Regions from separate parts of the Peribacillus sp. NPDC056705 genome, predicted to be linked through region 1. Evidence: riboswitches for the same ligand, from Rfam matches in the RefSeq annotation. Region 1 holds a riboswitch; each other region holds the start of a gene.
The links. A riboswitch is a leader RNA that binds a small molecule or an ion and turns the genes downstream of it on or off. The one in region 1 is predicted to bind cobalamin.

Region 1 (10,379 bases):
AAACCGCCCTTTATGACAATCTTCTTGCCAGAATAGTTCGGAAAAAACGATAAGACCCGTTCACCTCCGACCAGCACTTCACTTTCTTCTATCCATTGGGCATATTGGGGCAGCAAGCTCTCCTGACCGTTATCCCCTATCCCGATTAATTTAATCGATTGACTCAATTCCAACAGCCCTTCCCAGTAATTGTCCCTTCAACGAATAAATCGCCGTTTCCATTTCAATTCCGCCCTTCACTTGCTTTATGGCAGAGTGACAGCAGGATTCACATAGTTTATTAAAAAAATCAACATTATTTATCGCTGACATCATGTCCCCGACTTGGGACGCCGTGTTTGCATTCTTGATTTCAAGAACAAGATCATCTTCAGCTCCGACGCTTTGGGCTATTTCCGATAGAAAACCGAAGTCGACCGGGGCACTTTTTGAATGCACCATCATCACACCTTGGGCCACTTTGGAGAATTTCCCCATCATGCCGACCAATGATACCTTTTTAATTCCCTGTCTCTTACATTGCTTAAGTGAGAAGCCCACAAAGTCACCCATTTCAATAAAGGCTTCCTCAGGCAAATCCTGGATAAGGCCCATCGCATACTTTTCACTGCGCCCGCCAGTAGTTAAGACAAGATGCTCACAGCCACTCGCTTTGGCGACACTTATAGCCTGGACGATGCTTGCCATATAGGCTGAACTGGAAAAAGGGACGACAGTGCCCCTTGTTCCTAAAATGGAAATGCCCCCCACAATCCCCAAGCGGCCATTTAATGTTTTTTTCGCTATTTCTTCACCTGCTGGCACGGAGATGACGACTTTCACTCCTCTATTGATCTTAAATTCTTCCAATGTTTGTTCCACAGTGGTTAAAATCATTTTGCGCGGTACAGGATTAATGGCCGCTTCTCCTACAGGGACAGGAAGCCCGGGTTTGGTCACACGCCCCACACCTATCCCTCCATCCAGGATAATCCCAGGTGCCTCCGACCAGCTGACCGTAGAGATAATATGTGCCAGATGGGTAGCATCGGGATCATCTCCGGCATCTTTGATCGTTTCAGCACTAACCGCATTTTCCGAAATAGCATATTTCTCAATAGTGAAAGTGGCATCTCGCCCGATGGGCAAGGAAATCGTCGCTTCCTCAAGTGCATCCCCCGTGATCAATGCAGTCAATGCCGCTTTAGTCACGGCAGTCGAACATGCCCCTGTCGTATACCCATGACGCATTTGTGAGGGGTCTTTTTTTACTTTCTTTTCCATGATTTTAACTATCAGCTAAAAGGGAAATCGCGTTCAATGCAGCAACAGTGACAGTACTTCCACCTTTTCGGCCAATATTCGTAATGAATGGAACCTCCGTGATCTTAGCGAGTTCCTCTTTAGATTCCGCTGCAGAAACAAACCCAACAGGCATTCCAATGATTAAGTCCGGTTTTGCAATCCCTTCTTTAATAAGGCGAATGAGCTCAAGTAAAGCTGTAGGTGCATTGCCAATGGCATAAATGCCCCCTTCATTTTCCTTAACGGCTTTTTGCATCGAAATGATCGCCCTTGTCGTATTCAAACGTTTTGCTTCGACCATCACATCCGGATCTGAAATATAGCAATGAACGTCCCCGCCGTGTTTTTGAAATCTTTTTTTGCCTGTACCGCTCTCGATCATTTGCACATCCGCAATGACATGTCTACCTTTGCGAATGGCTTCCACACCAGCTTGAATGGCATTTGGATGGATGATGACACTTCTTCCCAATTCAAAATCCGCTGAAGCATGAATGACCCGGCGGACGATCTTCCATTCATCTTCAGAAAAATCATGATTGCCCATTTCTTCAGCAATGATTGAGAAGCTATAATCATATATTTTGTCTGGGTCTACCGTTAGTGGTTTAAAATCCGTTTTAAAATCCATCTTGCATTCCTCCTATTTTTCATTTAGTTGTTTATTCAACTCGGCGATGACATGATCAAAACTGGAATGAACATTTTGATAGTCAACATCCGGTCGCGATATCATGATCGTCTCTATTCCACATTCCAACGCTGCTTCCAATTTCTCATCAACCGCACCGACCTTGCCACTTTCTTTCGTAATCATCAATGTGACCCCATACTGTTCATATAGAGCTTTATTTAATTCTTTGGAAAATGGCCCTTGAATCGCAACGATATTTTTTTGCTCAATGCCCAGCTGAGCACATTTTTCCATATTATCCATGCGTGGCAGCATTCTCGCTATGACTCTTGTATTCTCTAGCCCTACCAATTCTTTTGCGAACACCGCCAGGGTTTTACTTCCTGTCGTAAGCATGATGACTCCCCGTCTCACAGCAGCAAGCTTAGCAGCTTCCTCATAATCACGGACAACTATCAATTTATCATTCTGAAACCGTTGACTTTCACGCTCATAACGAATATAAGGGACATTTGCTGCCTTTGCTCCGTTAAGGGCGTTCTTGGATGCTTCTTCGGCAAATGGGTGACTTGCATCAACTACTGCCTGGAGACCTTTTTCCGAGATTAAAGATGTCATATCCTCTGCAGTTAATCGGCCAATCCGGGTGGTTATGCCTGCATCTTGCAAACTTTTAGCTGCCGACCCGGTTACAACAGTTGCCAAAACCTTGAATCCCACCTGCTGCATCTCAATCGCTAATTCCCTTGCATCACTTGTACCCGCCAAAAACAAAATCATTTTGACGTCCCCACCACTTGCCCAACGTGATCGTGATGATGGTCGTGATCGTGGTCATGATGGTGATGATGGTGGGCATGTCCATATTTCTCGACATGTTTACGATAGTTTTCCAAATCACGTGCCCCGCTTGATCTGCCCTCACTAGCTTCAATTACACGTTCTTGCAGAATGTTCTGTAATGTTGGATGATATCCAAAATACTTAGCCAAAATGAATTCTTGATCTTGATATTGCTCTTGATAGCCTTTCAGCATATCCTCCATTCTTTCCATCAACACACCTGTGAACAGGAAATATGGCAGCATCACTACTTTTTTTGCCCCTAAGCGGATGCATCGTTCAATACCTTCGTCAACGTGCGGGTCCGTTACACCCATGAAAGCTGCTTCGACCCATTTTACGTTCAATTTTTCCCATAATAATCGTGAAATTTTATATATATCACTATTTGCATCAGGATCACTGCCACCTCGGCCAATCAGCAATATTGCTGTCTCTGCCTGTTCAGAAGCTGTATCGAATCCCGCTTCCTCAAGACGGTCTGTCAGGATTGTCAATATATCATGGTGGACCCCGATCGTTTGGCCATATGTGAATTTCACTTCTGGATACTTTGTTTTCCCATCCTCTATTTCAGCTGGGATATGTAATTTCGAATGTCCTGCATGCAACAAAATGATTGGTATGACGATAACTTCAGAAGCCCCTCGTTTTACACAATTATCAATGCCTTTGGATATATTCGGTGCCGCAAATTCCAAGAAGCACGTTTCAACAAGGAAGCGCCCATCCAATGCCGGAACCATATTTTCAATAAATTGAAGGACTTCTTCGTTTCCCGAAGCCAAACGGCTTCCGTGTCCTACGAACAAAACTGCTTTCATTTACTTTCCCCCTCTTGATTAGTCTTCACAAGGCGCAGGCTCTATGTTTATTTTGGGAGCGATGTCCTGATAAGAAAAATTCTGTATCTTTTTCGAACGTTTGAAGTATTTAAAAAGCCGCTCATTTGGATGGGCATTTTGCTTATACTCCGCGACAATGTCCGTAATCAGTTCAACAAGCTGTTCCGGTTCAATGCCTTCTGCAACAGGCTGACCTGGATGGGCTGTTCTTCCAACCGGTTTAGCTCCAAGAAATAAGTCAAACTTCCCTTTTCGGAAGACAATCCCGATATCATCCATCACAGCACTATAACAAGCCATCCCACACCCATTAAAACCGATGTTTAGTTCCTTTGGCATTTTCATTCCGCCAAGCACCCGATGTATTTCATCCGCATAAGGAATGGATTCGGTTTTTTCGCCATCACAGAAATCACATGCTTTTAATGTCAGTACATCTCCAATCGGTGATAATAGAAAGTTTGCTGACTGCAATTTCCCCGTAATGACTTCCGGATCCATTGTCGGTATCTTTAATACGATTTTATGATTTGGCGTGTATTCCATCGTGCCCTTTTCCCCGACAACTTCCGCAAGTGTCATCATTTGTTTGGGAGTGAATTGTTTATTCGCCACACCTGGACTAACGGCAAGTTCGAATACCGACTCCATTTTTTGCTGAACAATCGGCTCAATGGATTGCTGAACGGTTTGACCTTTGACTCTTGACAGTGCTTCCATTGCCATTTCAAAGGAAGCTGGCTTCTTTTCAGGTGCTTTTGTAAGTAATCCAACTCCTCCAGAGGATTCGGTGAAGGCTTCTTGATCTAATGCCCACGGTTCCGCTTCTTTTTGCAGACGCTGATGCGGCTTCAATGGTTGCTTTTCCGAATTCAAAGTATATTTCCTCTGATAGCCTCTTGGTGTAATGATTTTGTCATCATATAAAAAGGTGGAGGAATTACCAATAATGACAGTGGTCAACATTCCAATATCGTGGTTCAACATCTCTTTTAAATTGGTTATGACAATATCTTGCCTATCGCGATAGGCACTTTTCACCAACCCGACAGGTGTATCGGGTGAACGGTAGCGAAGGAGAATCTTCTGTGTTTCAACAATTTGCCTCGTCCGCCTGCCGCTGCGCGGATTATACAGGGCAATGACAAAGTCTGCCATTGCAGCTGCTTCAACCCTTTTAGCGATCAGTTCCCAAGGAGTTAGATGATCACTGAGGCTGATTGTACACGAATCGTGCATGACTGGTGCCCCAAGTAAAGATGCACAAGAGTTGATTGCAGAAATGCCAGGAATGACTTCAATACCCACTCCAGTTTCTTCTTTCCAGCCTTTTTCAATCAATACTTCATAAACCAACCCAGCCATCCCGTAAACCCCAGCATCCCCGCTGGAGATTACCGCAACTTTCTTACCCAGCTCCGCTTGTTTCACTGCTTCCTGAGCACGCGATACCTCTTCAGTCATCCCCGTACTAATAATCGTTTGATCTGTAAGCAGTCCCTGAATGAGTTCAACATAAGTTTTATAACCAATGATGTAGTCACTTTCTTGAAGGGCTTCGACAGCACGTTTGGTAATGTGTTCAAAATTCCCTGGTCCAAAGCCCACGACGAATAATTTACCGTTTGTACTCATTAAGACATCTCCTTTTACGCTTTGTTCTTTGAAATACCCGTATGAGCAGGAAAATTTGGATTGGGTGCCATTTCCCCATCATTGAATTGGTAGATCATTTGTGGAACAAACTCCCCATCATCGATATGGCTGACAATTTGGCGGCCGAAATCAGGCGTCTCCACTCGATACCAGTTTCCTTGAGGATAGGCAATCACAACGCAGGCATCCTTACATCTTCCGTTACACCGTGTCCTCGTTGTATGGATTTTCATGTCCAGTCCTTTGGAAGTAATTTCATCGCGAATCGCCTGGGTTACTTCTTCCCCGCCCTTTTTCATACAGCTGCTTCCATTACAAATCAACAGATGTGTATTTGTACCCATTAAGTTCCAAGTAGTCATCTTCTTCCTCCTGCGTTCAGGGAAAAGGCAAAATAAAAAACCTTAACATAAGAGTCAAGGTTTAAAAAAACTATATGGATGAGGAGCCCCAGGCAAGAATGCCCAATCTCCCGAAATCGTCATAGTCCTTCTACCTTTCCCTCCGAAAAGTATCATGCAATTTTAAAAGCAGGTTTCCTGGCTTACGCTTCATTTTACCTTGTCCCTTCCCGGCAACAATGCCAGTGGCTATCGACAATTTCATCAGCGTTTACAGTAGCGGGGGCTGCATCGGACTTTCACCGATTTCCCTATTATCCCTTGCATATTCACACAAGGGCACTTTTAAAATGAAATATTTGGTTTTATTATACATTTCTAACTAACTTTATCTATCATATAACAACTTTATCAAAATTCAATAGTTTATTCCGACTGTTTAGAAAAGTTTAATAGTGTATATCCTGTCAACAAGCCTTTCCTTGCAACAAACTTAGTCAAAAAAAAAAGATAGTATAGCTGGAATTATTTCTTTATGGTACACTATACGAGAATTTTCTAAATAATTACATAAGTTTTATGGTGTTGAATTTTTCGGAATTCAGCTTAAAAGGGAAGCCGGTGAAAATCCGGAGCGGTCCCGCCACTGTAAAGGGGAGTCCTATTACTTTAACAATTCCACTGTCAAATGAGATGGGAAGGATGTAATGGGATGATGAACCAAAGCCAGGAGACCTGCCATGAAGCGTGAAACTGTTTCAACCTACGAGGATGGGTGTGCGGATCAGGCAGAAAGGCCCATGGTTGGTTTATGCTGCAAAATTCCTGTTCATTACGCACTTCTTTCCTTTGAGAGAAGTGCTTTTTATGTTGGGCCGCCTTTCTTCTCAAGATTGTTCAGAAAAATTAAAAGTTTTGAAAGGAGAAAGAATGAAAAGAACCAATTGGAAGACCATTTATTTTGTCATTTTACTGCTTTTCGTCCCAAAACGGGCAATGGCCATGCATATCATGGAGGGCTTTTTACCCATTGAATGGGCTATATTCTGGTGGGCCGTGACGCTTCCATTTTTAATCCTAGGTTACCGGTCCATTAGAACCAAAGTAAGGGAAAACCCAGAAACAAAAATGATGCTTGGCCTATCGGGTGCATTTGTATTCATTTTATCCGCCCTAAAGATTCCTTCTGTTACGGGAAGTTCTTCACACCCTACCGGAGTTGGTTTGGGCTCCATTTTATTCGGTCCATTGGCCATGAGTGTCGTTGGCTCCATCGTTCTATTATTTCAAGCCGTTTTACTGGCTCACGGAGGATTGACGACATTAGGGGCCAATGCATTTTCCATGGCCGTTTGCGGACCGCTCATTGCTTACTTCGTCTTCAAGGGCGCAACTAAATTGGGTTGGTCCTTTTCACTTGCCGTGTTCTTGGCTGCTGCTTTTGGAGATTTGGGAACCTATGTAGTAACTTCCATTCAACTTGCTCTTGCTTTTCCATCCGAGGTAGGAGGATTCATGGCCTCTTTCAGTAAATTTGCAGGGATTTTTGCCCTGACCCAAATTCCCTTGGCAATCAGTGAGGGGCTACTGACAGTCGTCGTGATGAATTTCTTAAAAAAATACAATCTAGGCGAATTGAAGTTGCTGCGAGTTTTATCTAAGGAGGCCCGTTAACATGAAAAAAAGTTTACTGCTGCTTTTCCTGGTGGTCGTTCTTGCTACCATACCGTTAATCACGCAACAAGGAACGGAATTTGGCGGTGCCGATGGAGAAGCTGAAGAAGCCATCACTAAAATCCAGCCGGAATACAAGCCATGGTTCAACAGTATTTGGGAGCCGCCAGGTGCGGAAACCGAAAGTTTATTATTTGCGCTGCAAGCTGCAATCGGAGCCGGTTTCATTGGTTATTTCATAGGTGTAACGAAACAAAGGAATAAGCAAACCAAACAGGAAATTCCCGGAAAATCGAAGCATGTTACTCATTGATAAATATGCCTATTTCAATGGGCTAAAGGATGTACATCCGTTAGAAAAGATGGTTTTTGCAATCTCCCTTTTGCTATTTTCGTTAACGGTAAGGGATATGACCGTTTCACTCATCACTTTTACGGTGATGAGCGCTTTAATCATTTTTGCGGCAAAAATCCCGGTTTCTTATTATTTTAAATTACTTCTATTACCGGGATTTTTTATACTATCAGGAACCATTACCATCCTTTTTTCTTTTACAAGCAAATTTACTTCGTTTTCGAATATATGGTGGTCCTGGAAGGTCGGGAACTGGCAAATATTCATCAGCGATGACAGCATAGGAACAGTGATCAATTTGATCACTGTCGTAATAGGCAGCATCAGCTGTTTATATTTTCTCACCTTAACTACACCCATTACCGTCATTCTATCGGTGATGCGAAAACTTAAAGTGCCTTCCTTATTGGTCGATTTAATAGAATTGACCTATCGCTTCATCTTTATTTTTTTAGAAACAGCTTTGGCCATTCACCAATCACAAGCTTCACGGCTGGGGTATGGTTCGTTAAGGAAAGGCATTCGCTCTCTCGGATTACTAACCTCATCATTATTTTTAGGAGTATTGCAGCGCTCTGGACATTTGACGATGGCAATGAACGCAAGAGGCTATCAGGAGAACCTTTCCTATATCGAGGATACTTACACTTACTCCTCACGCAATTGGCTGATCGCGATTGTAATACTAGGAAGCTTAATCTTTATTAATGGATATTTGTAAATTGGAGGCAACCCAAGAATGGACGAGCATATTTTTCATATAGAAGGCCTCACCCATCAATTCGCGGATGGAACGTTTGCTTTAAACGATCTTTCGCTAACGATCCAACACGGTAAAAAGATAGCATTATTAGGCAATAATGGTGCCGGCAAATCGACTTTATTCCTCCATTTAAATGGTCTTTTACAACCTACGGCAGGAAAGATCAGATTTAAGGGCAAGAAAATGAAATATGACCGTAAAGCATTATTATCATTACGAAAGCAAGTGGGGATTGTTTTTCAAGATCCCGACTCGCAGCTCTTTTCCGCTAATGTACAACAGGATATATCGTTTGGACCGATGAATTTAGGATGGGATAGAAATGCAGTCCAGGAGAAAGTAAATTGGGCGATGGCTGAAACGGAAATAACGGAACTGAAAGACAGACCCACCCATTTTTTGAGCCTTGGGCAAAAAAAACGTGTCGCCATTGCAGGGGTACTCGCCATGGAACCTGATGTCTGGCTCTTGGATGAGCCTACAGCTGGATTGGATCCTTATTTCTCAAGACAGATCATGGCTCTGCTGGACAGTATCCACCACCATCACAGAACGATAATCCTATCAACTCATGATGTTAATTTAGCATATCAATGGGCTGATGAAGTCGTTGTCATGAACGATGGTATGGTCATATACCAAGGGGATCTCGTATCCGTTTTCCATGATGAAGACGTTTTGCTGCAGGCACATCTGGAGAAGCCGTGGGTTTTTGAAATGTTTCAAGCCCTTCTTCAATCAAGGGAACCTTTAGTACGGGACCTTTTCCCAAGAACGAAGGAAGAATTGCTTCAAATGTTGGAGACTGAAAGGATTTATTAATTAAGCATCCCCTAGCTATTGTTTCCTCTTTCCAAAAGCTAGGGGGTCTTTAAAATAGCAGGCGATCATTTTTGTTCCTAAAAACCAAAAATCTTATTATTTATTACTTTTCTTCCTCGGTTCTTTCTTTTGCAAGCTCAATATCTCTTCCGTTCACATCATCAACGACTGCTTTTACCTCCCCTTCCGCATAAGTATCCGAAACTTGTTCGTGGGTTGTAGCCAGTCCAGAAGATAAATGATCTTCCCGTTTATAATCACTAACATCATATATTCTTCCGGCAATTTCTGAAGATTCATTTTTTGATTGCTTGCTATCCATTTTTTTCACTCCTAGTTTTAAATTGTCCAATCATCCATTGACAGCTGTATTAAGACAAAGGTATTTTGTGTAAAAACTGAAGCAATATTCAATAATGATAAAAAAAGGCAAAAAAAGCTTACAAGTAAAATCCCCTTTCAAGGGCTCTACATGTAAGCTATTGAGAGCTTAGGCTTCCTTCTTCACATCCACATTATCGGATGGGTCACCCCAACATTCCACATTCTTCAAGCCTTTAATATTGTTCACATGGAAGACAGGATTTTTCCCACTTTTCTTTTGCTTTTGATAATCCGCCAATGCAGCAAATGCAATCTTCCCTAGTAACGCTATGGCGATTAGGTTGATAATGGCCATAAGGGCCATCAGCAAGTCAGCCAATCCCCAAACAAAATCCAGTGAGGCTAGAGAACCGAATATCACCATCCCTACGACTGCGATGCGATAGATGTTTAACCAAACCTTATTTTCATTGATGAAGCCAATGTTCGACTCTCCATAATAATAGTTGCCCACAATGGAGCTAAAAGCGAATAACAGTACAATGATGGCAAGGAAAATACCCGCCCAAGATCCCAATGCCGTTCCAAGGGCATTCTGGGTAAGGACGATTCCATCCGTTTCCTTCGATGTATAAAGACCTGAAAACAAAATGATGAAGGCAGTTGAACTGCAAATGATGAGCGTATCGACAAAAACACCCAGTGACTGAATGAGCCCTTGCTTGACGGGATGACTGACATCTGCCGTCGCGCCAGCATTAGGTGCACTACCCATCCCGGCTTCATTTGAAAATAGGCCGCGCTTGATTCCCTGCATCATGGCTGCTCCCAGTACTCC
Region 2 (10,379 bases), on a different contig from region 1:
TATGCCCCTCTATTGAATGCCAGGTCCAACTTGCTTATCATCGTTCCTATCCATTTGACTGGATGCGGCCAATTTGGCGGATCACCAATTAATAGATCAAGGAAAAATGCCAGCGTAACTGCAAAAAGATGATGATAAATCATAAATCCTCAATCCGTTTCCGAGTATTCTTTAATGCTTCCACTGTACAATCATAAACACCGCGGCTGATCAGCTTCCCTAACGGAGTGATGGTGCCCGCATATTGAAGCTTTGCCCCTCTTTGAGTTGCCGCAATCAAAATGCTGTCTGTCGATGTTCCTGTTGCACATGTATTTGTCACCTTATCCATGACATGCAAATCATGAAGCGCTTTTACTTTTGCCTCGGTCGCAGTAACTATGCTGTGGATGAAAGCCTCTTCTGCCAAATGCCCATTTACGAATATCCAAGTATTTATCGTTCCTGGAGCGGAACTCCAAGAATGCCGGTCTGCTAAAGAAGCGTCGATAGCATTTCCTACACCAGCCGTCACGATAATGAAAACCGAGAAATCTTCAGCTCTTAATAGCTTGAAAGCAACCGTGTCGAGAAAGACGGCGGTCATCATCCCTACCGTTTCCTGAGGTTCAAAACCATGAGTCTTTAAATAGTCGGCCATTTCAACATGATGATCCTCGCAATCATAGCCATGATGGACGTGCCTATTCACAAAATATTTATGCCAGCCCGTCCCTGAACCAGTCACTCCAGAAGACATCGTTCTAAGTGGAATCGGTGAATCCAATTGAATCATCTCAGGACCGACTGTCAAATAGGAACCATCGATTTCCAATGGGATAGTATCATGGCCATGCCTTTCCGGAACGATGAACATCTGCGGTTTCGGAAGGGCGGGATGTGGATGTTTTTCGATCGTCGTATGATATACATCCTGAATCCGTTCCTGTTGGAGCACTTCGTTCGGCACATCAACAACCTGAATCTGCCCTTTCTCAAGCAACATAAGCCGATCACAATACAATCCAGCCAAATTCAAATCATGAAAAATTGAAATAACGGTCAAGTTCTGCTCTTTTGCCATTTTCCTCATTAGATCCAGAAGATCTTTTTGATAGGAAAGATCCAAGTGGTTCGTAGGTTCATCCAAAAAAAGGATTTCTGGCTCTTGGGCAAGTGCCTGTGCCAGCAAAACCCTTTGTCTCTCCCCTCCTGATAATCGTTCAAAATGAAGATCCTGAAAATCAGCTACTCCCGTTTGTTCCATAACTCGTTGGACAATCGATTCATCTTCTGCGGACCAACTGTGGAACCAACCTGATTGATGGGCATATCGACCAAGTGAGACCGTCTCTTTTACTGTATAGGAGAAAGCTAATGAGGAATGTTGGGGGAGCACAGCAATGACCTGTGCAAGTTGTTTTGACGAATAATCCTTCAAATCCCTACCTCTAATCCGTACGCTTCCGCCTTTATAATCGAGCACCCCGCTAAGCATGCTTAAAAGCGTCGTTTTTCCGCTGCCATTTGGACCAAGAATCCCGAATAATTCCCCTTTATGTACATCAAAAGAGACAGAGTCCAAAACAGCTTTGTTATGATATCCACCTGTTAACCCTCTTACTTCAAGCATCCGTTTTTACCCTTCTCTCCGTCTCTTTAATAAAATCAGCGCAAATGCAGGCGCCCCGATAAGTGAGGTGATCACCCCGATCGGCAGTTCCGATGGGGCAATGATCGTTCGTGCCACAAAATCCGCCAATATTAAGAATCCGCTTCCTACCAACAATGACAAAGGAAGCAGATGTTTATGGTCAGGCCCCCAAATCTTTCGGACAAAATGAGGAATGACCAATCCTACAAAGCCAATCGCCCCTGAAACGGCAACGGCTGCCCCTGTCAATGTCGAACCGGCTATCAAGATCCACATTTTCCGCCGCTTAACATTCACACCTAAGTGCTTTGCCCGGTCTTCCCCGAAAGTCATCGCATTCAATTCACTAGTATTCATGATCAAAATCAATGATCCAATGATAAAAAAGGGCAAAATGATTGCAATGTAATTCCAACCTCGCATTGAAACGCTTCCCATCAGCCAGCCGATGATTTGTCTTAATTCATCACCCGTCAGCGCAATCATCAATGAAATGAAGGCACTTAAAAATGAGCTGAAAATGATTCCCGTTAAAATGATCGTTTCCACTTTCATCGATCGATCCATTTTTTTTGCGAAAGTAAGTACGCAAAGCATCGTGAGCACTGAGCATAAGATACTCAATGCCGGAAGAGTATATAAACCGATGAACGGCAGTGAAATATTCAAGAATATTGTCAATACGGCGCCTACCGATGCTCCTGATGAAATACCCAATGTGTAAGGATCAGCGAGCGGGTTCCGGAGCAGTCCCTGAAAAGCCGCACCCGCAATCGCAAGTGATGCCCCGACCAAACCCGCAAGCAATACACGCGGCAGGCGGATGTTCATCACGATATTCGTAAGCATCACATCCGGATCAGCAGAAATCGGCAAATGGAAAATCTCCTTGCCGATTATTTGTATAAGTACGGGAATCGGTACTGGCACCGAACCAAAGGAAATGCCTATCGTCATCGCGAATAACAAAATGAACAACGCAATCAAATAAGCAAACGCCCATTTAGTTGTCAAATTGGTTCGGATAGACTGATTTGGCAAGTTCCTCTACTCCCTCTATTAAACGTGGACCGGAACGGGTCACCAAGTCTGAATGGACATCAAAGACTTGGCCATTCTTAACGGCATTTACGTCTTGCCATCCCTTTCGGCCCGTCACTTCACTAACTGGATCTTTCGTATAATAACCATACGTTGTAATGATGACATCCGGATTTGCAGCAATCATCGACTCTTCATCAATTTTTGCCCATCCGTCCAATTCTGCAGCAGCATTATCCGCTGAAATAATGTTAAGCATCTCATTCATGAAAGTATTTTTTCCAGGTGTGTATATTTCCGGTGAAGGCGAAACTTCCACTAAAACGGTCTTCCTATCCTCTTCCTTTACGGATTTGGCCTTTTCCTGGATATCCTTGAGCTTCGTTTTCATATCCGTAACGATTTCTTTTGCCTTATCCTGTTCACCCGTTGCCTGTCCAATCATTTCAATAGACTTATAGACTTGGTCAAAGCTTTGTGCATCATTCACTACAAGGACATCTATTCCAGCATCCTTAAGCTGCTGTAAACCCTCATTCGAATTATGGGCACTTGATGCATGCGCAAGAACAAGATCAGGCTTCATGGAGACAATCAGCTCCGTGTTCATTTCCATTCCGCCAACTTTTTCAATTTCTTTCGTTTCTTCCGGGTAATTATCATTGTCGGAAACACCAACGACCTTTTTTCCCAATCCAAGTGCAAAGACCACTTCCGTATTACTTGGTATCAACGAAACAATTTTCTTCGGTTTTTGTTCTATCGTCACTTTTTCCCCAGTTGCATCTTTAATCGTAATCGGAAAAGCTTCGTGTTGAGCATGATTCGTTTGCTGCTTTTCTTTTCCTTCATCAGCAGCGTCACTGCAGCCAACCATCAATCCTGCAGTAAGCAACATCAACAGTATCAGACCAAAAATTTTCTTCATTTTCATTCCCCACAATCTTTTCATTTAATTTCTTCCCACCTGTAATTAAGAAAACGCATTGTTGGAAGATGCCCCCAAAACAAAAAGCACCTCCCGTTAAACGGAAGGTGCTTGCATGGCAACAATATCATTACGGACTCTTTCTTAGGGTCTGCCACACACCTTCCCATCCGCGTAGGTTACAGGTGTACGAATTCTGGCAGGTCTCCTGGCTCATGGTCATCGTCAACGGCACCTTCCCATATCTCATACAGTGGTACACAGCCGTCAGCTCCCATATACAGTGGCGGGACCGCGTTGGCATTTCACCAACTTCCCTTTTAAGTCATTAAGACACCAAATCGTTCATATGTATATAATTTTCACTGCCTTCATTATACACCATGTAAGAATCGATTATTATATGATTTTTCTGAACAAGTTCGAAATGACCCGTCCATCTTCAATGATTAGAAGCATTTTCTATCAGCGACGCGAACCCACCGACTGATAATCCGGGTGAAATCCGAACTCGATGCAGGGCATGCATCCCTTGGTCCCTTGAAGCTCCCCCAGGTTCGGTGGTGACTGCCATCTTGTATCCCGCTTCTTCTGACAGCGCTAGACTCTCTTCATTATACCGGCCAACAGGATAGGAAAGCACTGTCGTGTCCTGTTTGAGGATACGATCGAACAGATCCTTTGACTGGACCATTTCAGCTTCTTGCTGTACTGCCGTCATGCGGTTCAGCTCCAAATGGTTGATCGTATGGCTTTCGATCGAAATCCCATTCCTGCTCATCACCAACATTTGATCTTCAGTCAGGTGATGACCTTTATCAATGGACTTACCGATCATGAAGACAGTTGCTTTCATATCATTTTCTTTTAATATCGGAAAAGCCTCCGTGTAGTTATCTGTATAGCCATCATCAAAAGTAAGCCAGACACACTTCTCACTTGGCATCCGATTCTCGGTTAAAACGAGGTATGCTTCTTCAGGCGATAATGTATAGTAACCATTCTCCCGAAGCCAAGCCATCTGTGCTCGGAATTCCTCAATTGGAACCCGAAGTCCATTCCCTTCAGAAATGCTGTGATACATCAAGATTGGAAGCCTGACCGCGGACTTGGCCATTATCCAGTCTCCCGTATCGATCTGGCCATCCAAATCCTGACCAGTCTCAGTCTCATTCTCGGCCGCTTCGACCACTTCAATGTCATCTTCCGCAATCGGTGCAGCCGTTTTTATGCCTATACCCTCTACAATCCCTTGTGAACATCCAGGTAAAATTAAAATTCCCACCAATGCCACCATCCATAAAACTCTATATCTTTTCACTATCATTCCCCTAATTTTTTCTAGTATAATAGTATCAGAATACTATTCGATAATAAAGTATTCCATTTAAAGAATTAATAGGAAAACAAAAGAGCATAGTGCCCTGCTGAGCATTTATGAAGATTTTTTTCATAAGTATGTGCTATAAGCTTGAAAAGTTTGCCTATAAGAAATATAATAAATAAGTCGTCGACTTAAATATATGTCCCAGTAGCTCAGCAGGATAGAGCGACAGCCTCCTAAGCTGTAGGTCGTAGGTTCGATTCCTATCTGGGACGCTAAAGTTTATAAGCCCTGTTATAATGCGGATTCTCCGTGTTATAGCAGGGTTTTTTCTGTAATTTATGTGGAGGTCAGACAAAGTTAACCACTACTTCATCAATCCCTATAGATATAAAAAAATCCAAGCCCTGTAAAACACAGAACTCAGATTTTTATTATATTTAGACTTCAAATAAATTCCAATTAGCTATACTTACTTTTCAATTAAACCTATCTCATTGATTTTTTCTTCAAAAACAGGTCCGAAACTTTCAGAATAAGTATTCGTTAAATGCCTATTGTCACGGTAAATTATAACATTACCTATAATGGGCTGGAATTTACCGTTTACCTTGAAGTAATCTGTTAAGTCAATTTTATGCAAGGATTTATTCTCTTTTTCAAATTGTCTCCAAAAGCTTTCGTCTTTCTGATTATCTGCTGAATTCATTTTTTTTGTAGTTTCTTCTAGTCCATCTGTTTCTAATGATTCCAGTACGTTAAAACTATATCTTGGATCATCACGAATCGCTAACACTTCAATACCATATTCATCTTTAACATACTGCAGCTGATCGACCATTTGTTGTTGTATTTTATTATTAGGCGAATCAGAAGCTGTGGCGTGAGAAATGACAAGATCTACATCTGCATCCTTTAGATAATCGAGAACATTATTGACCCAGATACCTTTCAAATCATCATCCGCATAACCTGTTGAAAAACGTGTACCTGAACGAGTTATATTCAATACACGATAATTATCATCTTTTGTTGCTTCTAAAATGGCACCTAACCAATGCTCTGAATGGGAACTGCCGATCAGGGCAATTGTAGCATCGTAATTTTCAGTTTTGCCATATTCCCCAATTTTCAAGTCACTTTCCTTTAACCCTTGGTTACTGCCGTCCAAATGCGCTTTTGGTAAATCATCAAAGACTTTAGAATATGACGGAATTGGTTCTTGATCAGGTATATCGTCAGGGTTTTTTACAGCTAACGCTCCTGGATAATTTTTATCGTTTATATTATTTTCCAACCTATTTTTATCTATATATACTCCAATTAAAAGAGATGCAATCAAGAGTACATTCACACTGCCCATTAACCCGATTCTCTTGAATGAGAATTTATTGTCCTTTGAGCTTCGGATTGGTTCTTCTATAAATCGAGTCATTAAAAACGAAAGGGCAATTGATGAAATGATAATAAGAGTTCCAACGATGAACCCTGGAGTTTCCTGGACATTATAACGGTAGAACTCCAATAATACCCAATGCCACAAATAGATTCCAAAGGCTATTCCACCTAGCTTCACCATTACCGGGGAACCTAAAAAGCGTTTGACACCATATTTCGTATCGCGTGTACCAGACAAAACAATGAATAATGCGCAGGTCATTGGCCATAAGGCAATATACCCTGGAAACATTTCAGATACATTGAAGACTATTCCAGTTAAAATTAATCCGATTAATCCGAGCCAGCCTATCACTGTAGCAATATATTTATTTACCTTGATTAATGATAAATTGATACAGAGCAAACTGCCTAAAGCAAATTCCCACACACGTGTCATCGTAATGAAATAAGCCCATGGCTGATTGACAGAGGTTAAATATATGGAATATATAAAAGAAGAAACAAATAATATGACTAAAATAGTATTGATTAATGTTTTAACTTTAGTTAATTTATATTTTTTTATTAAAAATAAAATTAAAGTGAATACCAAAAACCAGATGATATAAAATTGTCCTTGTATGGACAAAGCCCAAAAGTGTTCAACAGGCGTTTTCATTTGGCTGGAATCTAAATAATCCGTGCTCGAAAATGCCAACTGCCAGTTTTGGTAGAAAAACATGGAGGCAAATACTTCATGTATAGTTTTATCTAAAATTGATTTAGGTAATAAAAACCAACTTAAAACGAGAACAATTGCAAGAATAAAAAATACAGAAGGAAGTAATCTTTTCATTAACTTTGTGACATATGGCAGAAAACGATATTCCCCTGTTCGATTAATTGTGGAAACGATTGAAGTGGTAATAAGAAAACCTGAAATTACAAAGAATACATCAACCCCGCCGGAAACACGATTTAACCATATATGATATACCGCTACCAGCAGTGCCGCAACAACGCGTAACCCTTCGATCTCGGGTCTGAATTTACTCTCAATATTAATTAATGGTTGTTTCATTTGATTCTATCTCCTACTTTTTCGTCATGCATACAATTTAAAATTATATCACTTTACAATAATGATTTGTCAATATAGTAGAAAAGGTTCTTTAAAGTTCGGAGCTTCTTCCAACTTATCAACCAGGACACTTACAGAAAATGTATGTTACCTGGATACGAAGCCCCCTCGCTTTTCCATTCATTGAAATAGAACGTTACTTTATAAAAAAGGTCAGTCCACCATGGACCAACGAAAACGTGGGCATGCTCCAACAGACCGGGTTTATTAAACTGTCAAATTCAAGAAAATCCTCGCAAAAAAAACGAACAATACAATTCACACTGTTTGATTGTAAAAGGAGGTTTGTTTTATTACATGGATTTCTCGATAAAATCATGTTTTTTTAAAAATATATGTTTTAACCTGTCCCATCCGGGTATAAAAATACTGTAAGACATTCTCACCAAAGGAGATGATGTGCATGATGAGTACAATCAGAAGCCAATGGAACAAAGAGAATGACGCAGCGGTGTTTAGTCCCGGTGATCAGCGTAAGAGTCAATGGAAGCGTTAGATGATAATCAGTATGGGAATTACTAGTCTTCTCATCCAAAGGAGGAGGATACGATCATGAGTATTTACAGCCTATGGAATCCAGAGAATGATGAAGCAATTTTCAGTCCGGGTGATCAGAAACCATTCAGTACACTCACACGAGTAGATTCGGATAAACACACACACACTGACAAAACACTTGAATATGAATTACATGGCACCGTACTGAATGAAGTTTAACAGAAGCAGATATATGGAAAGGGATGGAGCACTCGCTCCATCCCTTTCTGCCGTCATTTTCATTTATAAGGATTTTGCCATTTCAAATAACCCCATAAAAAAGAGCCCTTTCACCACGGAGCTAAAGGTGAAGGTCTCTTTTCTTTTATTTATCGAATTTCAGTTTTGCTAAGGCATCCGCCAAGGCAGTATTGATCGGCTCTTCTTTATTTTGCTTTTTCATATAATTGGAGACTTCATTTTTGGATACTTTTTGATTTTTATTTTGCCCTCTTCGTTTATTGTAAGAAGAAAGTTTTTCGTGAAAACCGCACTTACAAGTGAATGTCTGTGCTTCTCCTTGACCGCGCATTTCCATCTTTTTGTGACATTGTGGGCATCTGGCATTTGTTACACGTGAAACACCTTTTTTGTGGCCACATTCTCGATCTTGGCAGACAAGCATTTTTCCCTTTTTACTATTCACTTCAAGCATCAGCTTGCCGCAATCAGGACATTTCGTTCCTGACACGTTATCATGCTTGAACTTTTGGTCACTATTTTTGATTTCATGGACGATATTTTTGGCGTAGGCGCGCATATCGCCGATGAAAGCCTGTTTTGGCAGCTTCCCTTTTGCAATCGCGGTTAGCTTCTGCTCCCATTGAGCTGTCAAAGCTGGAGATCGCAGATCTTCAGGTGCCAATTGAAGAAGTTGTTTTCCTTTCGAGGTAACATGAAGGCCCTTTCCCCTCTTCTCAATCAGGAAACTATTGAACAGCTTTTCAATAACGTCAGCACGCGTTGCAACAGTTCCGATCCCGCCAGTTTCACCCAAGGTCTTGATGAGCTCTTTGCTTTCCCCTGCCATGAAACGAGCAGGATTCTCCATTGCCGAAAGAAGCGACCCTTCATTGAATGGTTCCGGCGGTTTCGTTTCACCCTCTGTTTGTTTCACGGTCGAAATGGTTAAATTGTCACTTTTTTGAACGTTCGGAAGCAGTTGCTCTGCAAGGCCATCTTTAGCTTCTTCCTCATCGAATTGGTGATCATAAACTTCCTTCCAACCTGACTTCAGGACGACCTTCCCTTTTGCCATGAACGTCTCCTGCCCCATTTTTGCGGTGATGGTCGTTTGTTCATATTCAAAAGGCGGCATCAATACAGCAAGGAACCTTTTCACGACCAAATCATAGATTTTCGATTCTTTGTCGCTCAGTTTTCCCGGCAGCGGTGTTTGCTCAGTAGGGATGATTGCATGGTGATCGGAAACCTTGCTATCATCCACGAACGATTTATTGACCTTAATCGGGCTGCGCAGGATCCTCGATGCATACTGGGCATATGGCTTAATGCTTACAGCCTGTAATCTTTCTTTTAGCGTATCAACCAAATCCGTTGATAAAAAGCGTGAATCCGTCCTTGGATAAGTCAGGACTTTATGGCTTTCATATAAGCGCTGCATGATCGATAGCGTCTCTTTCGCCGAATAGCCGAATTTCTTATTGGCGTCCCGTTGAAGTTCAGTTAAATCATATAAAGAAGGGGCAAAACTTTTCTTATGGGACTTGTTAACTTCAACGACTTCTGCACTTTTCCCCTTCACGGCTGCAAGAACCTTTTCTGCCTTGTTTTTATCGAATGTACGGATATCTTTTGAATGGGCATCTTGCCAAACCAGGCGCAAATTAGCTTCTGCCATTGCGGTTACGCCATAATATTTCCTAGGCTGGAATTGTTTTATTTCCTCTTCTTTTTTTGCGATCATCGCAAGTGTCGGCGTTTGGACCCTCCCGCAGGATAACTGGGCATTGTGCTTGGTCGTCAGGGCACGCGTGGCGTTCATCCCAACGATCCAGTCCGCTTCCGCCCTTGCTACAGCAGAGGCAAATAGGTTTTCATACTCCTTGCCATCCTTCAGGTTTTTAAATCCATCTTTGATCGCCTTATCCGTTACAGAGGAAATCCAAAGCCGTTTGACGGGCTTCTTCACATTCGCTTTTTCGAGAATCCAGCGTGCAACAAGTTCCCCTTCACGACCTGCATCCGTTGCAATGATGACATCCTTGACATCCTTGCGGTTCAATTGTGTTTTAACCGATTGAAATTGTTTGCCTGATTGCTTGATGACGACCAATTTCAAAGTAGGCGGCAACATGGGCAGGTCCTCAAGGCGCCACGTTTTATATTTTTCATCATAAGATTCCGGATCTGCATGGGTGACCAAATGACCTAG
Region 3 (10,379 bases), on a different contig from region 1:
CGAAATCTACAATTTTCCCGCAAGTTTGGCAAATTACATGATAATGATTCGTCGTCACAAAATCAAACCTTGCTGAAGAATCACCATACGTAAGTTCTTTTACCAAACCAACCTCACGGAACACACGCAGATTGTTATAAACCGTTGCCACGCTCATATTCGGAAACTTGCCTTCCAGCGCTTTATATATATCATCAGCGGTGGGGTGGGACATGGAGTTTATCAAATACTCAAGTATCGCATGGCGTTGAGGAGTTATTCTTACACCGGTATCTTTTAAGGAATCCAACGCTTCTTTTAACTGAACTTCAGACACCGTCATCCACCTCTTTTTCTCATTAAGTATGAATTCTTAAATTATAATATTTATAAATAGTGTACCTTTTATGCGTTGAATTTGTCAATAATTCAATGGCTTAACCATTCTTTTTTAGTTTATTCATGAACACAATGAATCTATACCATTACTGCTTTGAGTTTAGTATCCCCTAGATAAGTCGATTACGTTGGTGAAGTCATTTCCAGCTTTCAGGTATTCACGCATGTTTTTTTCGAAAATGGCAAAGGTTCTTGGTAGATATTCTCCGCTTTTACTTGATAGATGCGGTGTGACTGTGACATTCTCCATCCTCCAAAACGGATGCCCTTTTCCCAAAGGCTCCGGGTCAAATACATCCAAGATGGCATGAGAGAACTCCCCGGCGTCCAGGGCTTCGATCATCACTTCATCGTTAATCAGGTCTCCGCGGCCAATATTCACGAAAACTGCAGATTCTTTCATTGCTTTAAAGTGCTCTTTTTCCAGAAGGCCCTTCGTTTCATCCGTACTTGGCAGGACGGATACGATATAATCGGCTCCCGGTATGGCTTCCAATAAATTATCCAGAGTATAAAGGTGATCGATGGATTCCACTGGCTTCCCGCTCCGGTTCACTCCCATCGTCGTCATCCCAAAGGCTTTCCCAAGACGAGCCACCTCCCCTCCAATTGCACCGGCACCAATAACGAGCATAGTCTTGCCATTCAATTCCCCTACTTCAATCTTTCTATCCCACAATTCTTCCTTTTCATTCTTGATAAGCATTTTCAATTTCTTTTCATATTGCAAAAGCATCCCTATCGTATACTCGGCCATCGGGATTTTATGAATGCCTCTTGCGTTTGTCACCAGAATGCCACGTTCCTCAATGGCTTTAAATGGCATTAATTCCATCCCTGCACTCATGACCATGATCCATTTCAAGTTCGCCGCTTTCCCAATGATTTCTTCAGTTAAGTCTTCACCATATGTAATTAGGATTTCCGCTTCACGAAGCGGCCCATCCGTCCATCCTTTTTGATAAATGAAGTTCAAATCTGGAAAAGCTTCCATCATCTTCGTTTGGATGCCTTCATTCGGAATGACAGTCGAAAGTATTAACATGTTTATCTCTCCCTTTTAATTAACATAAAAAAAAACACGGGCTCTATGTGTCCCGCGCAACTTTCTCTGAGGAGGTATTCCCTTAATAAAGCATATTCAGGTGTCCCCTTTTTGAGTTGGACAAAAGCCTTACCCTTATTAAAAAAGGCTTTATTTTAAACAATTTGGGTTTAATGCATGTAATTCCGGCAAAATGAAATCGCCATCCCTTCTGATCGGAACGTCGTCAAAATAGATGTCACCGCCCCCATATTCCGGACGCTGGATCAAGACCATATCCCAATGTATCGATGAACGATTTCCATTATCCGCTTCTTCATAGGAGAGCCCAATAGCCAAGTGCAGACTCCCGCTTATTTTCTCATCGAACAATATATCGTCCATAGGTTCCAATATATATGGATTGATTCCAATTGCGAACTCCCCTATAAACCGGGACCCTTCATCAATATTCAGAATTTGGTTCATTTCTGAGTCACGATTGGAAGTTGCTTTAATGATTTTTCCCTTTTCAAAGTTTAATTCTATGTCACTAAAGGTGATTCCTTCATAGGTTGTGGGTGTGTTAAAGGATATCCTTCCATTGAGACTATCTTTTATGGGTGCCGTAAACACTTCCCCATCCGGTAAATTCTTTTTTCCGGCACATATGATGGCCGGCATACCTTTAATGGAAAAGGTCAAATCTGTTCCTGGTGAAACGATCCTGACTTTGTCAGTCCGTTCCATCAATTGTTTTAATGGTTTCAAGGCCGCCTCCATTTTCCCGTAATCCATGGTGCAGACGTTCAACAGAAAGTTTTGGTACGTGTTGAAGGGCATGCCGGCTTTTTGCGCTGATGCGTTGGTGGGATAATTAAGTAAGACCCAACGTCGGTTGTTTACATAGAAAAGAGTGGGGGAATTCATAGCCTCCCCCTGAAGACGGTGCCTCTCGATGGGAACATCAGTCATTTCCACTTCGTTTTCTTCCCCAGTGATGATGATGACTGCATCGATATCTGTATATTTCTTCAGAGCCCATTGCGAAGATGTGTCAAGTTGTTCCTTCACATTCCCTTGTAACAGGTGGCGGCTTATCTCATCGTCTTCGAGTTCTACATATGGATAAGCACCCACTCTGTAAATTTCATCAATCAGCTCTTTCAATAATGGTTTCGTGTTAATATGCCCCCGTATGAGGATTCTCTCTTTTGGCTGTATTTGTATCGAATGATGAATCAGCCTGGCTGCAAGCTTCGTTATTCGCTCATCCTTCATCTGCCTGTCCCTTATTTTTCGAGGTCACGAAGAGTTTCAAGAGCTTCTTCGACGTGGCCTTTGACTTTTACTTTACGCCATTCTTTGACTATCTTACCAGCCTTATCTATCAGGAAAGTTGAACGTTCAATGCCCATATACTCCTTGCCAAAGTTCTTTTTCAATTGCCAAACATCAAATGATTCAGCCGCTTCATGATTTTCGTCAGCCAGCAGCAGAAAAGGCAATCCATGCTTTTCGATGAACTTTTCATGACGTGCCGCTGGATCTGGGCTGATACCAATGATGACCGCGTCCAATTCCTCGAATTGCTCATTATGGTCCCGGAAATCACAGGCCTCCGTCGTGCAACCTGGCGTCATGTCTTTTGGATAAAAATATAAAACAATGTTTTTCCCCTTAAAATCCGATAGGGAAACCATTTCACCATTGTTTGCAGGGAGTTTGAAATCAGGTGCTTTTGCTCCAATTTTAACAGTCATATTGAACCCTCCATTTCCTTCATTATGGTAAGAGTACCCAATAATCGAAAGAAACACAACTTTCATTTATTCCTCCTATCATTCTGTTCCAGATCGATAACTGTCCGAATCACGAACGCTGCCGGTAGTGTATACCCGATGAAAGCCTGAATGGTAGCTATCATCCTGCCCATGCCAATCGGGGCTATATCTCCATACCCTACAGAAAACATCGTCATCGCACTAAAGTAAAAGGAAGTCTTCAACTGTTCATAGAAAGTGCCATCCAGCCGATTGCCCATATCAAGAATCACCGAATGATTCTGAAGCTCGTATAATAAATAAATCAGTGCGAACCCAACCAATATCGTCGCATATAAATTGCCAAGCCACAGCATATCCTCCAGAGAAAACTTCTTTCCTCCCGACTCAACAAGAAATAACGTACGAATGCTCATCACCATGCAAAAAATGATTCCTGCAATCAAGATGTAGAAAGTCATCCCCAACGCCCCATTTCAATACGCCACTCCCTCTATACATACTCCCTGTCCAAACAATATATTCTTTTTTAGGAACAGACCTTATCCTCATCACCCACACACTCAAAAAAACGGATTCTTTTCCCGAATCTCATGTTGACCCTTTTGGTCGGATATGTTAAGATTGTCTAAATTTTTATAATAGTTTTTATTTTAAAAATTTTAGACTTGCAAACAGTTTATAAAGGCAGGTTTTGTAAAATTTCATATGTGGAAATAGGTTCCTAATTATTAATTAGGATTAAAAGGGAAGTCCGGTGTAATTCCGGCACGGTCCCGCCACTGTAATGGGAGTGTTAGCGCCATCCAATATGCCACTGATCAACGGATCGGGAAGGCCCGCCGCTAATGATAATCCCTAAGTCAGGAGACCTGCCTATTTCAACAACACTGTTTTAACCTACGGGAGATAGGGAGGTGTTAGGGACCTTATAATTGTAAGGGGCATTCTGAATGCCTCTTATTTTAAGCATTTCTAACTTTCTCTTTTGACGGTTAGGGATGCTTTTTTTATTGTTCAATAATATGAATTGGGAGGATGGGAATTTTGAAAAGCAGTAGTTTGGGTTACCCTCGAATCGGGGAAGATCGTGAATGGAAACGTACATTGGAAGCTTACTGGTCAGGTAAAATCGATGAAGCGGAATTTACGGCACAACTAAAAGCAATCCGTTTAGGCAACTTACAAAAACAGAAGCAACGGGGCATTGATATCATTCCTGTCAACGACTTCACTTTCTATGATCAAATGCTCGACATGTCCGTCATGTTCGGTCTTGTTCCTGAACGTTATTCAGCCTATGAAGGCGGTAGAGTTCCTCTTTCCGTATATTATTCAATGGCTCGCGGAAACAATGATGAAGTTGCTTCCGAAATGACGAAATGGTTCAATACGAACTATCACTATATTGTCCCTGAATTAAAACTGCCACAGCTGACTTTAACAGAAAATAAACCACTTGCAGCATACCGGGAAGCCAAGGAAAATCTAGGGATTGAAACGAAGCCCGTATTGATCGGACCTTATACCTTCATCTCCCTTTCCAAAGGCTTCAATAAACAAGAGATCCCTGGCATCATCCTGAGCTTGCTTCCCCTATACACGCAAATCCTGCGGGAGTTGGAGCAAGAAGGAGTGAAATGGGTACAAATGGATGAACCTGCTCTTGTTTCATCCATTTCCAAAGATGATATGCAAACTGTTACTTACCTCTATGAAAAGCTGAATGAAGCAGCACCGAACCTGAACATCATGCTACAAACATACTTTGATGCCGTGGAACACTACCAAGAAGTCATCGAATTAAAAGTCCAAGGAATCGGTCTTGATTTTGTACATGATAAAGGGAGGAATCTAAGTAATCTTGAAGCATTCGGCTTCCCTAAGGACAAAGTACTTGCTGCAGGTGTGATTGACGGAAAAAACATTTGGCTATCTGATTTATCGAAAAAAATTCAATTGATCGAGACTCTTAAGAAAAAGGTAGCCGAAGACCAAATCTGGCTTCAGCCCTCTTGTTCCCTGCTTCATGTCCCAGTGACCGTTCGTAATGAATCCGCCCTTTCAAAAGAAGTGAAACAGGCCCTTGCTTTCGCTGACGAGAAACTTGAGGAAATCACACTCTTGGTCAAAGGGAATAATCAAGGCTTTGAAGCAATCGCCGAAAAAGTCGATGCCAATAAAATTACGGTTCAAACGTTAGCAAGTTCAAATGCACGGAATCATGGGGCTGTACGATCGAAAGTCGAAAAGGTTAAAACCAGGACTGCCGGCCGTCAAATTCCATTTAAAGAGCGTTACCAAAAACAACAGGAATTTTTCAAATTGCCTTTCCTTCCTTCGACTACGATCGGTAGCTTTCCGCAGACACTTGAAGTTAAACAAGCACGCGGGAAATTCAAAAAAGGAGATTGGACCGCTCAGCAATATGAAACATTCGTTAACGAAGAAATCGGCAAATGGATCGAAATCCAAGAAGAAATCGGTTTGGATGTTCTCGTTCACGGGGAATTCGAACGGACGGATATGGTTGAATACTTCGGCCATAAGTTGGGCGGATTCATCTTTCTGGAAAAGGGTTGGGTCCAATCCTATGGATCCCGCTGCGTAAAACCACCAGTCATCTATGGCGACATCCATTTCATCGAACCGATGACAGTCAAGGAAAGTGTTTACGCACAATCACTGACGAAGAAGACGGTAAAAGGAATGCTTACAGGTCCTGTTACGATTTTGAATTGGTCATTTGTCCGTGATGATATTTCCAGGGAGAATGTTTGTTATCAGCTGGCGCTCGCTTTGGAAAAGGAAGTCATTGCATTGGAATCTGCTGGAGTTAAAATGATTCAGGTTGATGAGCCTGCACTTAGAGAAGGTCTGCCATTGAAAAAAAGCGATCGCGACGAGTATTTGAACTGGGCTGTAAATTCATTCTTGATATCCACATCAAGCGTGGAGGAAACAACCCAAATCCATACGCATATGTGCTATTGCGACTTCAACAGTTTCATGGATGTCATCTCCTCCCTCGATGCCGATGTAATTTCCATCGAAACATCTCGTAGTCATGGGGAGCTTGCTTCCGCATTCGAGGAAAAAACATATGAAAAAGGCATTGGCCTGGGTGTGTATGATATTCACAGCCCGCGTGTGCCGGCAGTGGAAGAAATGGTCGATATGATTGAACGGGGCATCAAGGTATTGGATAAAGACCAGTTTTGGATCAATCCCGACTGCGGCCTGAAAACAAGGGGTATCCCGGAAACCGTCGCTTCCCTGAAAAACATGGTCGAAGCAGCAAGAATCGTCCGTGAAAACCTTTTGGCCAAACCAACAGGCCTATGATGGAAAAGAATGTGGCCCATCCAACACAGCAATCACGGACTTTTTTAACCGACCTTGTTTTTCCACCGGATACAAATCATCACAATACCATCTTTGGCGGAAAAGTAATGGCCTATGTTGATAAAATAGCCTGCATTTCAGCTATGCGCCATTGTCGAAAACCCGTTGTGACTGCTTCAAGCGACTCTTTTGATTTTTTGGCCCCCATCAAGACAGGGGATGCGATCAACCTTGAAGCTTATGTCACCTGTGCTCATCGCACATCAATGGAGGTATTCGTGAAAGTGGAGCGTGAGAACCTATTAACAGGTGAAAAACAGCTTACAGCACGCGCTTTTTTAACGATGCTGGCCATTGATGAAGACGGTAAGCCGACAAAAGTACCTCAGGTCATTCCGGAAACGGAAGAGGAAAAGCAGCAATATGTTGAAGCACAAGCAAGATATATTGAAAGAAAGAAAAAAAGGAACTAAACAAAAACCCCTTCAACATGAATGCTGTTGAAGGGGTTTTTTTAGTTCCCTGCCCCGCGGTACCTCTTCACTCCCTGATTCCATATGAAAACGGATATCACGAAAAAGGCGACCCCGATTACAGGTGTGGCAAATGCATATGCATACCACTCTTCTTTTCTTAGGAAATAAGATGCCGGATAGACACCAACAAACGCGAATGGCAGCACCCACGTAAGGACAAAACGGATGACCTTATTATAAATATCAACTGGATAGCGCCCGTAGTTCCCGATATTGTACATCATTGGCATGATGGATGTTTTCGCATCCGACCAGAACCCGATACTAGCTATCGCAACGAATATGGCTGCATAAGCAAGGGCCCCTCCTATTGCAAAAATGATGAAAAGAATCGGGTCATACCACGCAAGCTGAAGATCCAATGAAATCCCCGAATAGAATATAATGATCAAACCGGTCACAACACCAAATAACGCTTCTAGCTCGATTCTTTCTAAAATGACTTGAAAGAGGCTATGTATCGGCCTTGTTAATATCCGATCCATTTCACCTTTGACGATATAGCGGTCATTAAAATCCCAGATGTTGAAAAAGGCAGAAAAAAGGGCAAACGGGATGAGGAAGAATCCATAAATGAATATGATTTCTTCACGGCTCCAGCCGTTTAAAAATTGGGTATGCCCAAAAACGACTAAGATAAATACCAGATTCACGACCTGATTCAGCAGGTCAGATAGGATTTCCATGAAGAAATCGGCTCTATATTGCAATCTGGTTTTCATATATTGACTCACATATTGAAAAAACATCGATACATAAAACATCCCGTCAACCTCCTTGAATAATCAGCTGTTTTTTTGCGACTATCCATAAAAGCTGAATCGGTATTATGAGAATGATGCACCAAATTAATTGTTGTAAAAGCGCCATGGCAATTTCGCCTGAACTGTACCCGTTCGTAAAAATCATGCTTGGTACATAGCTGATCCCTTGAAAGGGTAGATATTTCATCACTTCCTGCGCCCATACCGGATAGAAACTGATGGGCAGCAGCAGACCGGAAAATAAATCAATGATAACCCTTTTAGCCCGGATCAATCCGGCATTATTATATAAGAAAAAGGTAGTGATTCCCGTCAATAAGTTAATTTGTGTATTGATGATGAAACTGAACAGCAAGGAAATGCCGAACATCCCCCATGTAGCCGGCTCGTGCGGCAATTCGATAGGAAAAATGAAAGCTACCAGCAGCATTCCTGGAATCGAGAAGAAGAAGAAACGGAATATCCCTTCCCCAAGTCCTTGCATCGTTTTCATGCCTAAATAGTTATACGGCCGGATCATTTCAATGGCTACCTTGCCGTCTTTAATTTCAGTGGCGATTTCGCGGTCAATATTATTGAAATAAAAAGCGCGCGCCATCCATGCAACCGCGACATAGGTTGTCATCTGCATACTTGATAGTCCTTCGATGGAGCTTTTCTCTCCATATATCGCATTCCATAAGAAATAATAGGCACCGATATTGATGCTATAAATTAAAATGCCGGTATAATAATCCGTTCGATACGCAAGCATCATCAAAAAACGCATGCGGATCATTGCAAGATACTTTCCCATGGCCCTCCCCCTTCTTGATAGACACGTTGTTTCTTAATGATAAGAGAGTCAGACAGTGCCTTCTTCGTAAATGTTGCGAACAATCTCTTCAATGGACGTTTCATGGATTTTGATGTCCTTTATTTTAAAATGAGATACAACAGCCGAAACAAGCTGTGAAATATGATCATTTTCTTCTTTCAATAAGGCAATGTATGTTTGATCTTTCTCATCATAAACCCAGTTAGCAGTAAATGGGAGCGCCAATGATTGCAATTCCTTCAATGCGATCGGCTCGATGAATTGAAAATGGATCTGTTTTTCCTCAGCCCAGTTATCTTTCAAACTCTGTAATTCCCCATCATAAATGATCTGTCCTTCATCAAGCATGATTACGCGCTCACATAATGCTTCAATGTCACCTAAATCATGGGTTGTCAAAAGGATCGTCGTATTATATTTCTCATTTATTTCTTTCAGGAACTCACGAATCTTCATTTTCACGAGTACATCAAGTCCAATCGTCGGCTCATCCAAGAACAGCAAAGGCGGATTGTGGATCAATGCTGCCGCAAGCTCGCAGCGCATTCGCTGACCAAGTGAGAGCTTACGCACTGGCTTGTCCAGCAAAGGTCCGATATCGAGCGTCTTGATGACATGTTCCATATGATCGTTATATTGTTCATCCGTTACCTTATAGACCTTTTTTAGCAGCCTAAAGGATTCTTGAACTGCAATATCCCACCAAAGCTGTGAGCGCTGACCGAATACGACTCCGATTGTCTGAGTGAACTTTTCCCTTTCTTTATGTGGATTCATTCCATTGACCGTGATTTCACCTGCTGTCGGTTCCAAAATACCTGTCAGCATTTTGATCGTGGTCGATTTCCCTGCACCATTTTCCCCGATATAAGCTACCATCTCACCCTTTTTTACAGTAAAATTGATATCATTGACGGCAGGGACGATTTTATAATTTCTGGTAAGTAAATCCCGGAAGGCCCCCTTTAACCCTGTACGGCTTGATGCCGACTTAAATTCCTTCCGAAGCTGTTTCACTTGAATTGCATCACTCATCCTGTTACATCCTCCGTAATCTCTTGTCCTAATGAATTAGTTTATCCAACCTACCCTTTTTAGACAATAAAAATGCTTGGATGCCCAATACCATTTTCAGGGCGAAAAGATCGTTGTATCAGACACATATATAAAGGAGACGAGTATGCTATGAATATCAAAAAATTATTACTATCACAAATTGAAAAGGTCGTTTTCGACCTTCGATATGACTTCCTTTATGAAGATGAGTACGGGGAATTATTATGCCAGGTCATCCAAAGGGATTCCAGCGGGTCGATTGAAAGCACCCCCATCAGTTTCCATCTTTGCATTAATGAAGAGAAAGGGACCGGCCAACTAATCTATTACCACGCACAGGGCGAAATGAACCGTCAATCATTCGACATCGAAAACCCAGAAACCATCTTGGCCATCCTTACTTTCATAACCGGATTTTTAGGATCCTCCCCCATTTCGCAAACAAAATGAAGTCCCTGAATCCTGATGTTCTAGGGGTGCAGTGCTTCCATGAGGGGACGAATCACATTTCCTAGCCTTCGACCCAGATTTACGGACGGAAAAGTGCTATGATTAAGAGGAAATATGTTTATATTTTTTAGGAGGTTTTAAGATTGGATTTTAGTAATTCGGAGCTTTTACATAAAGAGGCATTGGAACATATCGTTGGCGGGGTTAACAGTCCATCCCGTTCTT

Region 2: it holds a riboswitch for cobalamin, as region 1 does, so the genes downstream of both, ACFRAK_RS00360 (ABC transporter substrate-binding protein) here and ACFRAK_RS19970 ((2Fe-2S) ferredoxin domain-containing protein) in region 1, are expected to answer to the same signal.
Region 3: it holds a riboswitch for cobalamin, as region 1 does, so the genes downstream of both, metE (5-methyltetrahydropteroyltriglutamate--homocysteine S-methyltransferase) here and ACFRAK_RS19970 ((2Fe-2S) ferredoxin domain-containing protein) in region 1, are expected to answer to the same signal.

Annotation. Positions count from the first base shown of each region.
Region 1 covers NZ_JBHTYI010000021.1:4,078-14,456, reverse strand. Annotated here, with positions in the region: gene cbiE (precorrin-6y C5,15-methyltransferase (decarboxylating) subunit CbiE) at 1-167, opposite strand, end outside; gene ACFRAK_RS19995 (cobalt-precorrin-5B (C(1))-methyltransferase) at 151-1,263, opposite strand; gene ACFRAK_RS19990 (precorrin-8X methylmutase) at 1,268-1,915, opposite strand; gene cobK (precorrin-6A reductase) at 1,928-2,698, opposite strand; gene ACFRAK_RS19980 (sirohydrochlorin chelatase) at 2,695-3,585, opposite strand; gene cobJ (precorrin-3B C(17)-methyltransferase) at 3,604-5,241, opposite strand; gene ACFRAK_RS19970 ((2Fe-2S) ferredoxin domain-containing protein) at 5,256-5,624, opposite strand; cobalamin riboswitch at 5,775-5,965, opposite strand; cobalamin riboswitch at 6,167-6,360, shown strand; gene ACFRAK_RS19965 (energy-coupling factor ABC transporter permease) at 6,534-7,277, shown strand; gene ACFRAK_RS19960 (energy-coupling factor ABC transporter substrate-binding protein) at 7,279-7,590, shown strand; gene cbiQ (cobalt ECF transporter T component CbiQ) at 7,577-8,353, shown strand; gene ACFRAK_RS19950 (energy-coupling factor ABC transporter ATP-binding protein) at 8,372-9,217, shown strand; gene ACFRAK_RS19945 (YozQ family protein) at 9,321-9,539, opposite strand; gene ACFRAK_RS19940 (alanine/glycine:cation symporter family protein) at 9,708-10,379, opposite strand, start outside.
Region 2 covers NZ_JBHTYI010000001.1:74,712-85,090, reverse strand. Annotated here, with positions in the region: gene cbiB (adenosylcobinamide-phosphate synthase CbiB) at 1-143, opposite strand, end outside; gene ACFRAK_RS00370 (heme ABC transporter ATP-binding protein) at 140-1,612, opposite strand; gene ACFRAK_RS00365 (FecCD family ABC transporter permease) at 1,619-2,674, opposite strand; gene ACFRAK_RS00360 (ABC transporter substrate-binding protein) at 2,637-3,602, opposite strand; cobalamin riboswitch at 3,784-3,958, opposite strand; gene ACFRAK_RS00355 (polysaccharide deacetylase family protein) at 4,045-4,899, opposite strand; tRNA gene ACFRAK_RS00350 (tRNA-Arg) at 5,128-5,201, shown strand; gene ACFRAK_RS00345 (acyltransferase family protein) at 5,399-7,387, opposite strand; gene ACFRAK_RS00340 (hypothetical protein) at 8,000-8,164, shown strand; gene ACFRAK_RS00335 (DNA topoisomerase III) at 8,310-10,379, opposite strand, start outside.
Region 3 covers NZ_JBHTYI010000049.1:1,911-12,289, forward strand. Annotated here, with positions in the region: gene perR (peroxide-responsive transcriptional repressor PerR) at 1-322, opposite strand, end outside; gene ACFRAK_RS26165 (D-2-hydroxyacid dehydrogenase) at 479-1,423, opposite strand; gene ACFRAK_RS26170 (aminopeptidase) at 1,574-2,683, opposite strand; gene bcp (thioredoxin-dependent thiol peroxidase) at 2,695-3,165, opposite strand; gene ACFRAK_RS26180 (ion channel) at 3,228-3,647, opposite strand; cobalamin riboswitch at 3,888-4,080, shown strand; gene metE (5-methyltetrahydropteroyltriglutamate--homocysteine S-methyltransferase) at 4,225-6,531, shown strand; gene ACFRAK_RS26190 (acyl-CoA thioesterase) at 6,531-7,004, shown strand; gene ACFRAK_RS26195 (ABC transporter permease) at 7,046-7,831, opposite strand; gene ACFRAK_RS26200 (ABC transporter permease) at 7,836-8,627, opposite strand; gene ACFRAK_RS26205 (ABC transporter ATP-binding protein) at 8,676-9,683, opposite strand; gene ACFRAK_RS26210 (hypothetical protein) at 9,834-10,154, shown strand; gene ACFRAK_RS26215 (glutamate-1-semialdehyde 2,1-aminomutase) at 10,298-10,379, shown strand, end outside.